DNA from 4 places in the Streptomyces sp. NPDC056628 genome. Region 1 is predicted to be linked to each of the others. Evidence: riboswitches for the same ligand, from Rfam matches in the RefSeq annotation. Region 1 holds a riboswitch; each other region holds the start of a gene.
What was found. Region 1 has a riboswitch for cobalamin ahead of ACFRAC_RS28360 (ABC transporter substrate-binding protein). Riboswitches for the same ligand answer to the same signal wherever they lie in the genome.
Positions count from the first base shown of each region.

Region 2: another riboswitch for cobalamin. It lies ahead of ACFRAC_RS06970 ((2Fe-2S) ferredoxin domain-containing protein); the one in region 1 lies ahead of ACFRAC_RS28360 (ABC transporter substrate-binding protein).
Region 3: another riboswitch for cobalamin. It lies ahead of ACFRAC_RS27735 (cobalamin biosynthesis protein); the one in region 1 lies ahead of ACFRAC_RS28360 (ABC transporter substrate-binding protein).
Region 4: another riboswitch for cobalamin. It lies ahead of ACFRAC_RS10200 (ribonucleoside-diphosphate reductase subunit alpha); the one in region 1 lies ahead of ACFRAC_RS28360 (ABC transporter substrate-binding protein).

Region 1 is NZ_JBHTWG010000030.1:66,459-69,658, reverse strand. Features, by position in the region: gene ACFRAC_RS28365 (FecCD family ABC transporter permease) at 1-316, opposite strand, end outside; gene ACFRAC_RS28360 (ABC transporter substrate-binding protein) at 313-1,338, opposite strand; cobalamin riboswitch at 1,387-1,508, opposite strand; gene ACFRAC_RS28355 (hypothetical protein) at 2,489-3,200, shown strand, end outside.
Region 2 is NZ_JBHTWG010000003.1:293,051-296,250, forward strand. Features, by position in the region: gene ACFRAC_RS06965 (methylmalonyl-CoA mutase family protein) at 1-1,702, opposite strand, end outside; cobalamin riboswitch at 1,844-2,021, shown strand; gene ACFRAC_RS06970 ((2Fe-2S) ferredoxin domain-containing protein) at 2,079-2,489, shown strand; gene ACFRAC_RS06975 (gamma-glutamyltransferase family protein) at 2,761-3,200, shown strand, end outside.
Region 3 is NZ_JBHTWG010000029.1:28,962-32,161, forward strand. Features, by position in the region: gene ACFRAC_RS27725 (anion permease) at 1-549, shown strand, start outside; gene ACFRAC_RS27730 (hypothetical protein) at 587-808, shown strand; cobalamin riboswitch at 915-1,058, shown strand; gene ACFRAC_RS27735 (cobalamin biosynthesis protein) at 1,157-2,116, shown strand; gene ACFRAC_RS27740 (cobyric acid synthase) at 2,113-3,200, shown strand, end outside.
Region 4 is NZ_JBHTWG010000005.1:216,468-219,667, forward strand. Features, by position in the region: gene ACFRAC_RS10200 (ribonucleoside-diphosphate reductase subunit alpha) at 1-1,727, opposite strand, end outside; cobalamin riboswitch at 1,851-1,983, opposite strand; gene ACFRAC_RS10205 (GNAT family N-acetyltransferase) at 2,029-2,535, opposite strand; gene mctP (monocarboxylate uptake permease MctP) at 2,666-3,200, opposite strand, start outside.

The DNA.
Region 1 (3,200 bases):
TCACCGCAAGGCCGGCGCCGGTGACCGCACCGAGCAGCACCCGCGGCGCCCTCACGTCGACCACGATGGTCTCCCGGGCCCGCGACCAGTCCGGCTGCTGCCAGTCGGCACCCAGTGCGTGCGTCACGATGCCCCACACCTGGCCGGGTGGCACCTGGACGGAGCCGACCGCAAGTCCCGCAGTGGTGGAGACGACGAGCAGGGCGGTGAGTACGAGCAGCGTGACGGCCAGCCGTGTGCGGCCCTCTCCTGGCTGGGTGGTCTTACGTGGTTGGATCCTCCCCTCGGCGGACGTGCTGGTGGCGGTCCGGGTCACCGGAAGCTCTCGGGGTGCAGTCCGCGGGCCAGGTCGTCGACCGCGTAGGCCGAGCGGATTCCCACCAGGGTGGCGGTCAGCGGCAGAACGACGAACCGCTTGTTCCTGACAGCGGGTACGTTGGCGAGCGCGGGCTGGGACAGCAGGAACCGCTTCTTCTGCTCGACGCTTCCGGCACCCGCGTAGTCGTAGATGGCGATGACCTCCGGTTTGCGCTCGATGACCTGCTCCCAGGAGACATCGCCGAAGACGTCGTCGAGGTCGGCGAAGACGTTCTCGCCGCCGGCCAGGCGGATCAGCTCGGTGCCCAGGCTCTTGCCGCCCGCGGTGAACGCGGCCTTGTCGCCGCTGTCGTAGACGAAGACGGGCACCTCGGGCTCGCCTTCGACCGTGCCTGCGGCCTTGCCGACGCGGCCCTTGAGGTCGGTGACCAGCTTGTCGGCCCGCTCCGAGACACCGAAGATCTTGCCGATGGTGCGGATCTCGTCGTAGGTGTCCTTCATCGTCACCTTCTTCTTGCCGCAGTACTCACGGTTGAGGTAGGTGTCGATGCCCGCGTCGGCGAACGCTGTGCGGGAGCGGCCCTCCTTCTCGGCGAAGGCGCTGCCGTAGCCGCCGTAGACAAGTTCGGGTTCGGCATCCAGGACCTTCTCGAACGACGGTTCCTTCCGCGCCAGTTCGGGAACCGCCTCGTAATCCTTCTTCAGCTCGGGCAGAACCGCGGAGTCGGGGAAGGCCGTGCCGACCATGCGATCCTTCAGGCCGAGGGCGAGCATGAGTTCCGCCGGGTGCTGGTGGATGGTGACCACCCGTGACGGTGGCTTGTCGTACGTCGTCTTCACGCCGCAGTTGTCGATGGTGACTGGAAAACCCTCGGGCACGGCCGAGGTCGCCTTCGCGTCCCCGCCGCTCTCGTCGGCCGCTCCGCAGCTCGTGGTCAGCAGCACTGACGACAGAGCCACGGCAGCAGCCGTGGCACGAAGAAACCCGCGCGTGCGGGCAGGGGTGAACAGCTGGGACACGTGAAGCCTCCTGGAGTCCGCGCTCCTCGGATCGGGCCCGCGACGGACCAGTGTCCTGACTCCCGGATCGACGCTTCCTCCGCCTTCCCGCGCGGTGCGCAGTGGCGTGTCGGAGGGGCGCTCCCCGGTCACAGTGGCGGGACCGTGCCGGATTCGCACCGGCTTCCTGTCTCCCGTCGCGGCGATGACCAGGTGATCTTACGATTCCCCGCGGCGCCGGCAAAAGGGCGCGCGGACCGCGGCCGCGCGCACCATGCCTCGCTCACGCTTCGCGTACGGCCCGGAGAGCGAGTCGTTCAGCGTTCTCGTCGTAAGGGCGCCCGTCGGACCCGCCGAAGACCTGCACGCGGCCGAACCCCGCCTCCTCGGCCATCCGCCGCAGCTTCGCCGCGCTGTCCACCCTGAGAAGCCGTGCCGCTGGTCCAGAACCGCCTGGGCGGTTTCCGGTACGGGCGTCAGCGCCGGTCGCGGCGTCCCCGGGGTGTTCCGCACCGCATCGTGGACGCGGCTCGCGCCCACCGGGCCATCGGGTGGACGACGTGCTCCGGCGCTTCGAAGAGGATGAACCCGCGGCCTTGCAACGGTGCCGCGCGAATTCGCTCCTGCCTCACGCCGTCGGCTCCCTGTGCCCCGGATAGGGCCTATTGACCCCCGTGGCGGAGGGGGGCAGGCCGCTGGTGACGCTGCCCAGGGGGTACCCGACCCTGCGAACGACATGGTTCGGACTCCTGCTCCTGGCACTCAGCGCCGTCGTGTTCGACTGCGGGTGCGCGCTGTTCGCGGCGGCCCGGTCGGACCCCGGAATTGCTCGCGGCGAGGGGCGTGCTCGGCTTGCGCATCGGCGGCTTCTCGGCCGCGATGCGCGGCGTCCTCCTGGCCGTCGCCCTCCCATGGCTGGGGACGGCGGGTTCGGGTCTGCGTGTCGCCGAGGTCGGCATGGGGTCAGCCGCCGTTGGCGGTGTCCGGGGTGGTCCTCGTCTCGCGGGCTCGGTTGGGGGAGTGGGGCTTTGGTGGGCTGGTGGATGACGCGAGGCGGGTTTCGTCTGGCGGAGGTGTCGGTGCTTTCTTGTGTCGATGGTTTGACACAAGTTTTCGGAGCAGGGCATCTTGTATCCATCGTTTGGTACAAGGTGCCTTGGGGGATCTTCACGTGCTCGACACCGTCCCGCTCCAGTCCCGGTTCCTCGACCACGCCGACCATTACGCCCGATGGTCCGGCCTGGCGATCGGTATCGAGATCGCACGGCAGTTGCTCACGATCGAGAGCGGCGACATCACCACGCCTCTTGTGTTGGCCGTCACCGCGTTCGGCCTGTGCGCGGTGGGAGGCGTCCTGATAGGTGACGCCCTGACTCTGCGTCCTCAGGAAGCGGTCCGCACTGCCAGTCTTGCTCCGCGCCTGGTGCGCGACCATGTGCCGCCACGCATGACGCCCCTGCTCGTGCTGGAGGCGTGCTCTCTTCTCGCGCTGCTGGTCATGGGCGCTGTCACAGCCTCCTCGGCCCGTGACCGGACAGGCGGGGCGGGGCGTGTCATGGAGGTTGCCTGTGACGGGGTGCGTGCCTCCGTCGGTCCGTGGCCCGGGCTGTACTACAGCGGCCCGATGTTCGGTGCCCTCGCGGTCGCAACCCCTGCCTGTGTCTGGGCGCTGCGCCGCATCGCCTTCGGGCCGGGCGACCACCGGCAGCGTCGCGACCGCGCCTGGGCCATTGTGGGAGCCTGGGGACTCCTGGTGTCGTGTCAGGTGCTTCTCGTCGTACTGATGCTTCTCGTCGCGCTCATGGACGGGCCCTGCGCGGGCCCGCTGGGTGCGGTCACCATCGTTGTGATCTGCCCTCTGGGTCTGCTGAGTGTGTTCACGT
Region 2 (3,200 bases), on a different contig from region 1:
CGGCGAGGAACACATGCGCGGCGCCGGCCGCCTTCAGCCGTCCGGCGACCTCGGCCGCCTGCTCCTCGTACACGGCGTCGCTGGAGCACAGGCACGCCTCGGTGGCGCCGCTCTCCTCGAAGGTGCCCTCGGTGACGGGCTCGATGCCGCCGGCCTGGAACAGGTTCGAGGCGAAGGTCAGGCGCGTGGTGTGGGCCGCGGCCGGGCCGAGCGCGGCCAGGTAGATCCGCGGCCGGGCGCCGGTCGCGGCCAGATGCGCGTCGGACCGGGCGCGCAGCGCCTCGTACGCCTCGTCGCGGCGCACGCGCGGCAGGCCCCCGGACGGCGGCTCGGGCGCGGGCTCGCGCACCACGGGCTGCTCGGCGAGATACGGGAACTCGCTGACACCGGTGACCGGTTCGCGGCGCTTCGCCAGCTTGCCGGTGCGGGCCTCCCAGGTGGCGGCCAGGTCGTCCCGCAGCCGGCCCGAGCGCAGCGCGGCGGCCTGGCCGCCCGCCTGTTCGATCTGCTGGAAGAACTCCCAGCCCGCGTGGGCGAGTTCGTCCGTCAGCCGCTCCACGTACCAGGAGCCGCCCGCCGGGTCGATGACCCGGGCCAGGTGGGACTCCTCGATGAGGATGGTCGAGGTGTTGCGCGCGATGCGCCGCGCGAACGCGTCGGGCAGGCCCAGCGCGTGGTCGAAGGGCAGCACCGTCACCGAGTCGGCGCCGCCGACGCCGGCCGCGAGCGTGGCGACCGTCGTGCGCAGCATGTTCACCCACGGGTCGCGGCGCGTCATCATCACCGGCGAGGTGACGGCGTGCTGCACCTGGGCGCTGGGTGCCCCGGACACCTCGGTCACCCGCGCCCACAGGCGGCGCGCCGCCCGCAGCTTGGCGATGGTCAGGAACTGGTCGGCGGTGGCCGCGTAGCGGAACTCCAGCTGGGCGGCGGCCTGTTCGACCGTCAGGCCGGCCTCGGTGAGCTCGCGCAGATACGCCACACCGGTCGCCAGCGCGGAACCGAGCTCCTGCGCGGCCGAGCCGCCGGCCTCGTGGTACGGCAGGGCGTCCACGGTCAGCGCCCGCAGCCCCGGGTACTCCTCGGCGCACCGCCGGGCCAGCACGGCGGCCGGCGCGAACGGGAGGGACCTGCCGGTGCGGGCCTCGTGGCCGAGCGGGTCGGCGCCGAGGTTGCCGCGCGCCGCGTCCTTGGCGACGCCGCGCTCCGCGTACAGGTCCAGCAGGGCGTGCGCGGCGGCCTCCGTCGCGGCGCCCGCGTCCAGGACGACCGGGGCGAGGTCGAGGTAGACGCCGTCGAGGGCCCGGCCGAGGGAGGACACCGGGATGCCGGCGTCGCCGAGGACCAGCCAGAGCGAGGTGACGCCGTTCTCCAGGTCCGCCAGCACCACGCCGTCCGTGGCCGTGGTGTGCCGCTGCCGTACGTCCCAGCCGCCGGCCGTGCTGCCCTCGGGGCGCCCGCCCCGGACGAACGGGGCGAAGCCGGGCAGGCCGGGGTCGGGCGCGGCGTCGCGCGCGGTGTACAGGGGGCGGGAGCGCATCCCGTCCTCGAGTGGGGTGGACAGGGCGTCCTCGGCAGCCGTCCCCGACACGTCCTTGCCCGCCTTGCGCAGCACACCCTCCACCAGGTGTTGCCACTGCTCATGGGTTGCGTCAGGGAACTCGGCGGCCAGCGAGAGCCCGTCGTCAGGCAGGACCGTCATGCTCGGATGCTAGGTCAGATCGTCAAAGGAGCAGCAGGGGGCACGGCTGTGACCTTGCCCTCTTCCAGATTGTGACCTGCGTCTCCGCGCTCCTCCGGGGCCTGCGCGGGCACGGCGAAGGAGCGGCTCACGGCCCCGGCTTGATAGCCTCGCGGAGCTGGTCGAGCCCTTTGCGGGGCCAGGGAATCCGGTGCGAATCCGGAACTGACGCGCAGCGGTGAGGGGGACGGGCGGGGCAGGCACGCCACTGGGAGACCGGGAAGGCGCCCCGCCGGGACGAACCCGAGTCCGAAGACCTGCCGGCACCTCCGCGCCCCCGGGCGGGGAAGTCCTCCGCAGGCCGGCTCCGCGTACGAGCCCCGACCCGAAGGCAGTCATGCCCGTACTCCCGCCCCCGCCGTCGTCCGAGCCGCCGCTCCCGGACCGGCGCCCCCCGTCCACGCCCTGCCGGGTCGTGCTCTGCCGCGACTGCTGCTGCGGCAGCCCGAAGGTGACCGGTGTCGACCATGCCCGCCAGGCGGCCCGGCTGAGGGAGAGCGTGCCCGTGCGCGTCTCGGACTGCCTCGACGTCTGCGACCACGCCAACGTGGTCGTCGTCCAGCCCTCCGCCGCGGCGCGGGCGGCGGGCGCCCGCCCGGTCTGGCTCGGCCTCGTCAACGATCCGGACGCCACCGAGGACGTCATCGCCTGGGTCCGGGCAGGCGGCCCCGGCGTCGCCCCCTGCCCCGAGATCCTCGGCCTCCACACCTTCCCCCCGCCCCCGTCCCGCGCCCCCCGGAACGACTGACCGTCAGCAAGGTCGTCGTCACCTCCACCGCCGGGCGCGTGCCGCCGGCCGTGCTGCCCCTCCCGCACACACGGGCCCCCAGGAGGGTCGGTGATCGGGACCCGTACAGCCGCAGCGGCCTGACCGGGCCGGGCGGCCTGATCCGGCCCGCCCGACCTCCACACCTTCACGCCACCCTCGCTCCACACCCCCATGAACGGTTGAACATCGAACGGGCGGTCACGGAAGATCGGACGGACCCGTCCGCGCCGACCGCGAGGTGACGCCCGCCATGTTCACCACCCGTCCCACCCTCCAGGGCACCTTCGGCATGGTGTCCTCCACGCACTGGCTGGCCTCGCAGTCCGCGATGGCGGTCCTGGAGCGCGGCGGCAACGCCTACGACGCCGCCGTGGCCGGCGCGTTCGTGCTGCACGTCGTCGAACCGCACCTGAACGGGCCGGCCGGCGAGGTGCCGATCCTCCTCGCCCCGGCGGGCGGCGAGGTGCGGGTGCTGTGCGGCCAGGGCGTCGCCCCCGCGGGCGCGACCGTCCCCCACTACCGGGGCCTCGGCCTGGACCTCGTCCCCGGCACCGGACCGCTGGCCGCCGCCGTGCCCGGCGCCTTCGACGCCTGGATGGTCCTGCTGCGCGACCACGGCACCCTGGCACCCGCCGACGTCCTGGAGTACGCCATCGGCTACGCCGAGCAAGGACACGCGCCCGTGGAGCG
Region 3 (3,200 bases), on a different contig from region 1:
GCGCTCGGCACCTACCTGGGCGGCTGGCGGATCATCCGCACGATGGGCAAGGGCCTGACCGACCTCCAGCCGCAGCAGGGCTTCGCCGCCCAGACCAGCGCGGCGACGGTCATCCTGGCCTCTTCCCACCTCGGCTTCTCCCTGTCCACCACGCACTCCGTCTCCGGCTCCGTGATGGGCGCCGGTCTGGGCCGCAAGGGCGGCGTGGTCCGCTGGTCCACGGCCACCCGGATGTTCGTCGCCTGGGGCCTGACCCTGCCGGCCGCCGCGCTGGTCGCCGCGCTCGCCGAGTACGTGACGGGTCTCGGCAAGTGGGGCACCGCCGCCGTCGCGGTCTTCCTGGTCGCCTCCAGCGTCGCCATCTGGAAGATCTCCCGCCGCGAGGTCATCGACCACACCAACGTCACCGACTACGACGAGCCCGCCGGAGTGGTCACCACCGCCATGGCCGCCGTGACCCCGCCCCCCGCGGGCACGGTGACCGAGGACCTCGCGGTCACCCTCCCGGCACCGGCATCCGGACCCGAGCCCTCCAAGGCCTCCGTCTGACCTCCGGTCCTCCCTCCCGGCAACACAAGGAAGCAGCATGAAGATCGACTGGGCGTCCCTCGGCTCCGTCTTCGGTGTCAGTCTCGTCGTCACGGTGGCCCTGGTGGGCCTGTTCACCCTCGGCATCGCGGGCCTCTCGCGCCGCGAACGGGCGGTCGCACAGGGCGACTCGGCCGCGCTCGCGGTCACCGGCGCCTACGCGTGCTTCGCGGCGTGCACGGCGGCCGTGGCGTACGGCATCTATCTCATCGTGGCCTGACGTACGGCGCGCGACTCCTGAGGTGCGTGACGGGACACCGTCGCGCACCTTCGGTGTGTGTGGGCCTGCGCACACTCTCCCGTCGCAGGTCACAGGCAAGTTGACGGCCGTCGCGACCCATGGTGGACTTCCGGAGCCATCTACGGCGGCAGAAGAGGAAGCCGGTGCGAATCCGGCGCGGTCCCGCCACTGTCACCGGGGTAGTAACCCCCGGGAGCCAGGAACTCTCGCCGCCGGTCTCGTCGAACCAGGGCGTGGACACCCTGAGTGAGGACATCACGCGATGCTCGCCTGCCGCTCGTCACGCAGTACCGGACCCCTGTCCGACGCCACCACCGGCTGAACCCCATGCGTGCCGAACGCGTCTTCGCGTACGGCGCCGCCGCCGGACTCCTCGGTGACCTGCTGCTCGGCGATCCACGCCGTGGGCATCCGGTCGCCGCGTTCGGACGTGCCGCGGGCGCCGTGGAACGAGTGTTGTGGCGCGACCACCGCGCCTGGGGTGTGCTGCACACCGCCGTGTGCGCCGGTGGCGCCGTGGCGGCCGCCGCGCTGGGCGCACGTGCCGTGCGCCCCTCCCCCGCCGCCTCCGTCGCCCTGACCGGCGCCGTCACCTGGGCCGTCGTCGGCGGCACGTCGCTCGCCCGGGAGGCCCGGGCCGTCGGACGTGCCCTGGAGGCCGGCGACGTCGAGGCGGCGCGGGCGCGGCTGCCGCATCTGTGCGGCCGGGACCCGCAGGCGCTGGACGCCGACGGGATCGCGCGGGCGGTCGTGGAGTCCGTCGCCGAGAACACCTCGGACGCCGTGGTCGGCGCCCTGGTGTGGGGAGCCGTCGCCGGCGTGCCGGGCCTCGCCGGGTTCCGGGCCGTCAACACCCTCGACGCCATGGTCGGGCACCGCTCCCCCGAGTACCGCCGCTACGGCTGGGCCTCGGCCCGTCTCGACGACGTCGCCGGCTGGCCGGGTGCCCGGCTGACCGCCGCGCTGGCCGCCGTCGCCGGGGGCGACCCCCGGGGCGCCGTACGGGCCTGGCGCGCGGACGCCCACCGGCATCCCAGCCCCAACGCGGGCCCGGTGGAGGCGTCGTTCGCGGGCGCGCTCGGGGTGCGCCTCGGCGGGACGCTGGCGTACGGCGGGCGGGTGGAGCACCGGCCCGTGCTGAACGGCGCCGCCGGACGGGCCGTCCGGGTCGCCGACATCGAGCGGGCCGTGCGTCTCTCGCGGCGGGTGGGGGTGCTCGCCCTGGGCGTGTGCGCCGGGGCGCGGCTCCTGCTCGGGCGGCGCGGGGCGAGAGGACGTGCCTCGTGAAGGGCGGGCTGCTCGTCGCCGGCACGACCTCCGACGCCGGCAAGAGCGTCGTCACCGCCGGGATCTGCCGGTGGCTGGTGCGCCAGGGCGTGAAGGTCGCGCCCTTCAAGGCGCAGAACATGTCGCTGAACTCGTTCGTCACCCGCGAGGGCGCGGAGATCGGGCGGGCGCAGGCCATGCAGGCCCAGGCGTGCCGCGTCGAGCCGACCGCGCTGATGAACCCCGTCCTGCTGAAGCCGGGCGGGGACCAGAGCAGTCAGGTGGTGCTGCTGGGCAGGCCGGTGGGCGAGATGAGCGCGCGCGGCTACCACGGCGGACGGCAGCAGCGGCTGCTCGCCACCGTGCTGGACTCCCTCGCCGAACTGCGGGCCACGTACGACGCGGTGATCTGCGAAGGGGCCGGTTCCCCGGCCGAGATCAACCTGCGGCGCACCGACATCGTGAACATGGGGATCGCACGCGGCGCGGGGCTGCCCGTGCTGGTCGTGGGCGACATCGACCGGGGCGGTGTCTTCGCCTCGTTCTTCGGGACCGTGGCGCTGCTGTCCCGCGAGGACCAGGAGCTGGTCGCCGGCTTCCTCGTCAACAAGTTCCGCGGCGACGTCTCGCTCCTCGAACCCGGCCTCGACATGCTGCACGGCCTCACCGGACGGCGGACGTACGGCGTCCTGCCCTTCCGGCACGGACTCGGCATCGACGAGGAGGACGGCCTGCGAGTGTCGCTGCGCGGGGCGGTGCGCGAGTCCGAGGTGGCCGCCCCGGTCGGCGAGGACGTGCTGCGGGTCGCCGTGTGCGCGGTGCCGCTGATGTCCAACTTCACGGACGTCGACGCGCTCGCCGCCGAACCGGGCGTCGTCGTGCGGTTCGTGGACCGGCCGGAGGAACTGGCCGACGCCGACCTGGTGGTGGTGCCCGGCACCCGGGGCACCGTCCGCGCCCTGGCGTGGCTGCGGGAGCGGGGGCTCGCGCGGGCTCTGGTGCGCCGGGCCGCCGAGGGCCGCCCGATCCTCGGTGTCTGCGGCGGCTTCCAGCTCCTCGGCGAGCACATCGAGGACGACGTCGAGAGCCGTGCCGGTCACGTCGA
Region 4 (3,200 bases), on a different contig from region 1:
TAGTGGTCGGGGTGCAGCACGCCCCGCGCGGTCCGCGTCTTCTCCCAGGCGGGCAGCGGGCCGTCGCGCTCGGCGAGGTCGGCGGACGCCTCGTACGCGGCGAGCATGACGCGCTCGGCGATCCGGGTGGACAGCGCCTTGGCCTCGGGGGAGTCGAAGGGCAGCCGCAGCTGGAAGAGGACGTCCTGCAGGCCCATCGCGCCCAGGCCCACCGGACGCCAGCGGGCGTTGGAGCGGCCGGCCTGCTCGGTCGGGTAGAAGTTGATGTCCACGACCCGGTCGAGGAAGGTGACGGCCGTGCGGACCGTCTCGTCCAGGCGCTCCCAGTCGATGTCACCGTCGCGCACGAAGGCGCCGAGGTTGACCGAGCCGAGGTTGCAGACCGCCGTCTCCCCGTCGTCCGTGATCTCCAGGATCTCGGTGCACAGGTTGGAGGAGTGCACGACGTGCCCGGGCAGGGCGGTCTGGTTGGCGGTCCGGTTGGCGGCGTCCTTGAAGGTCATCCAGCCGTTGCCGGTCTGCGCGAGGGTGCGCATCATACGGCCGTACAGCTCACGGGCCGGGAGGGCCTTGCGCGCCAGCCCCGCGCGCTCCGCCTCGCGGTACGCCGCGTCGAACTCCTCGCCCCACAGGTCGACCAGTTCGGGCACGTCGGCGGGGGAGAACAGGCTCCATGGCCCGTCGGCCTCGACCCGGCGCATGAACTCGTCCGGGACCCAGTGCGCGAGGTTCAGGTTGTGTGTACGGCGGGCGTCCTCACCGGTGTTGTCCCGCAGCTCCAGGAACTCCTCGATGTCGGAGTGCCAGGTCTCCAGGTAGACCGCGGCGGCGCCCTTGCGCCGGCCGCCCTGGTTCACGGCGGCGACCGAGGCGTCCAGCGTCTTCAGGAACGGCACGATGCCGTTGGAGTGCCCGTTCGTCCCCCGGATCAGCGAACCCCGGGCACGGACGCGGGAGTACGACAGACCGATGCCGCCCGCGTGCTTGGAGAGGCGCGCGACCTGGTGGTAGCGGTCGTAGATCGAGTCCAGCTCGTCCTTGGGGGAGTCCAGGAGGTAGCACGACGACATCTGGGGGTGCCGGGTGCCGGAGTTGAAGAGGGTGGGGGAGGACGGCAGGTACTCCAGGCGGCTCATCAGCCGGTAGAGCGCGGCGACCTCGTCCACCGCCCCGGCGGTGTCGTCGGCGGCGAGACCGGCGGCGACGCGCAGCAGGAAGTGCTGGGGCGTCTCGATCACCTTGCGGGTGTGCGGGTGCCGCAGCAGGTAGCGGCTGTGGAGGGTGCGCAGACCGAAGTAGCCGAACCGGTCGTCGGCGGCGGGGTCGACGAGCGCGTCGAGCCGGGCGGCGTGCGTCCGGGCGAACGCGGCCGTCCGGTCGGCGACGAGGCCCTCGCGGTGCCCGGTCGCGACCGACTCGGTGAAGGTCGTCACGCCCTGCGAGGCCGCCTCGGCGGCGATGGAGCGGGTGAGCAGCCGCGCGGCCAGCCTGCTGTACGCGGGGTCCTCGGAGATGAGCCCGGCCGCCGCCTCGGTGGCGAGCTCGCGCAGCTCCGTCTCGTCGGCCCGGGCGGACCGGCCGCGCAGCGCGGCGGCGGCGACCCGGCCGGGGTCGGCGTCGGGGAGGTCGGCGGTCAGCTCGGTCAGGGTCCGCAACAGCGCGGCACCGGGACCCTCGTTCTCCGGTTCGGCCGCCGCTGAGGCCGGTTCGGCTGGCGCGATGGTCACGTGAGGCTCTCCCTCGCTCGGCACGGGGCCTTGCGGAGGCAGGGGGCAGCTCACGAGCGCACGGGGCGTCGCGTCCACCGGCCCATTCCACGAGGCCCGGACGTCGGAGCGCACCGGCCAGGGTGGCCGGGACGCACTGCCGGCAGGTCCTCGGACTGACGATGTGCACGCGACATGCACAAGTACACCGTTGCGGGACAGTTCCGGATTCGCACCGGATTCCCCTGCGGCGACAGCGAGCATGAGCATACATCTTGTGCTCGCCTGCCGCGCCACCCCTAGATGTTGTGGCGGACTGGTGTCAGAGCGTCAACTCATAGGTGAGGAGCATGAGGTCGGTCAGCTCCGGCAGGGGGTTCCAGTCCCGGTCCGGAGTGCGGACGAAGCCCATGCGCTCGTAGAGGCGGTGGGCGGAGCGCATGGTGGGCTGGGAGGAGAGGATCACCCGCACACAGCCCTCCGTGGCGCGGGCACGGTCGACGCAGGCGCGGACCAGCGCCTCGCCGGCGCCACGGCCCCGGGCCGCGTGGTCGACGGCGAGCATACGGATCTCCGCCTCGCCGCGGCGGGCCAGATCGGCCATCGGGCCGCCGTCCGGGACGAAGGTCACGCCGCCGAGGACGCGGTCGTGCTCGACGGCCACGAGCACCTGTGCGGCGGCCGCGCGCTTGGCCACGTCCTTGAGCTCGCCGAGGTAGTCGTCGCTCTCGCCGAAGTCGAGGAAGCCGTCCTGGAGATAGGCCCGTGCGGTGATCTCGCCGAGGATGCCGTACTCGCCGGGGTCCGCCTGCCGGATCACGATGTCCATACGGACGAGTCTGCCGTAGGGCGTGTCCCGCCGGTCGGGCCGGGCCCCCCGGCATCATCGACACGACAACCCCCGCGCACACGGCGGCGGGCCGCCGGATTTCTCCGACGGCCCGCCGTGTGCCGGTGGTTCAGTGGGCGGAGCCCGCCGTGGCCGGCGGCAGCTCCACCTGGACGCCGGGGTCGCCCGCGTCCGCCGTGTAGTCCTGCGGCTTCGTCTCGTCGACGCCCTCGGGGGCCTTCGCGGCCCTCAGGACGAAGGTCAGGACGACCGTGACCAGCACATTGAGCACGAACGCCGTCAGACCGATGTAGCCGATCTCACCGATGCCCGGGATCTCCTTGGCCGAGCCGCCGAAGTGCGGCTGGGTCGGGGACGCCACCCCGTACGCGGCGACCGTGCCGTAGATCATGCCGACCGCCCAGCCGGCCAGCAGCGCCCAGCGGTGGAACCAGCGGGTGAACAGGCCGCCGACCAGGGCCGGGAAGGTCTGCAGGATCCAGATGCCGCCCAGCAGCTGGAAGTTGATGGCGACCGTCTTGTCCATGGTGAGGACGAAGACCAGCGCGCCCACCTTCACCAGGAGGGACACGATCTTGGAGACCTTGGTCTCCTGGGCGGGCGTGGCGTCGGGTTTGATGAAGTCCTTGTAGATGTTGCGGGTG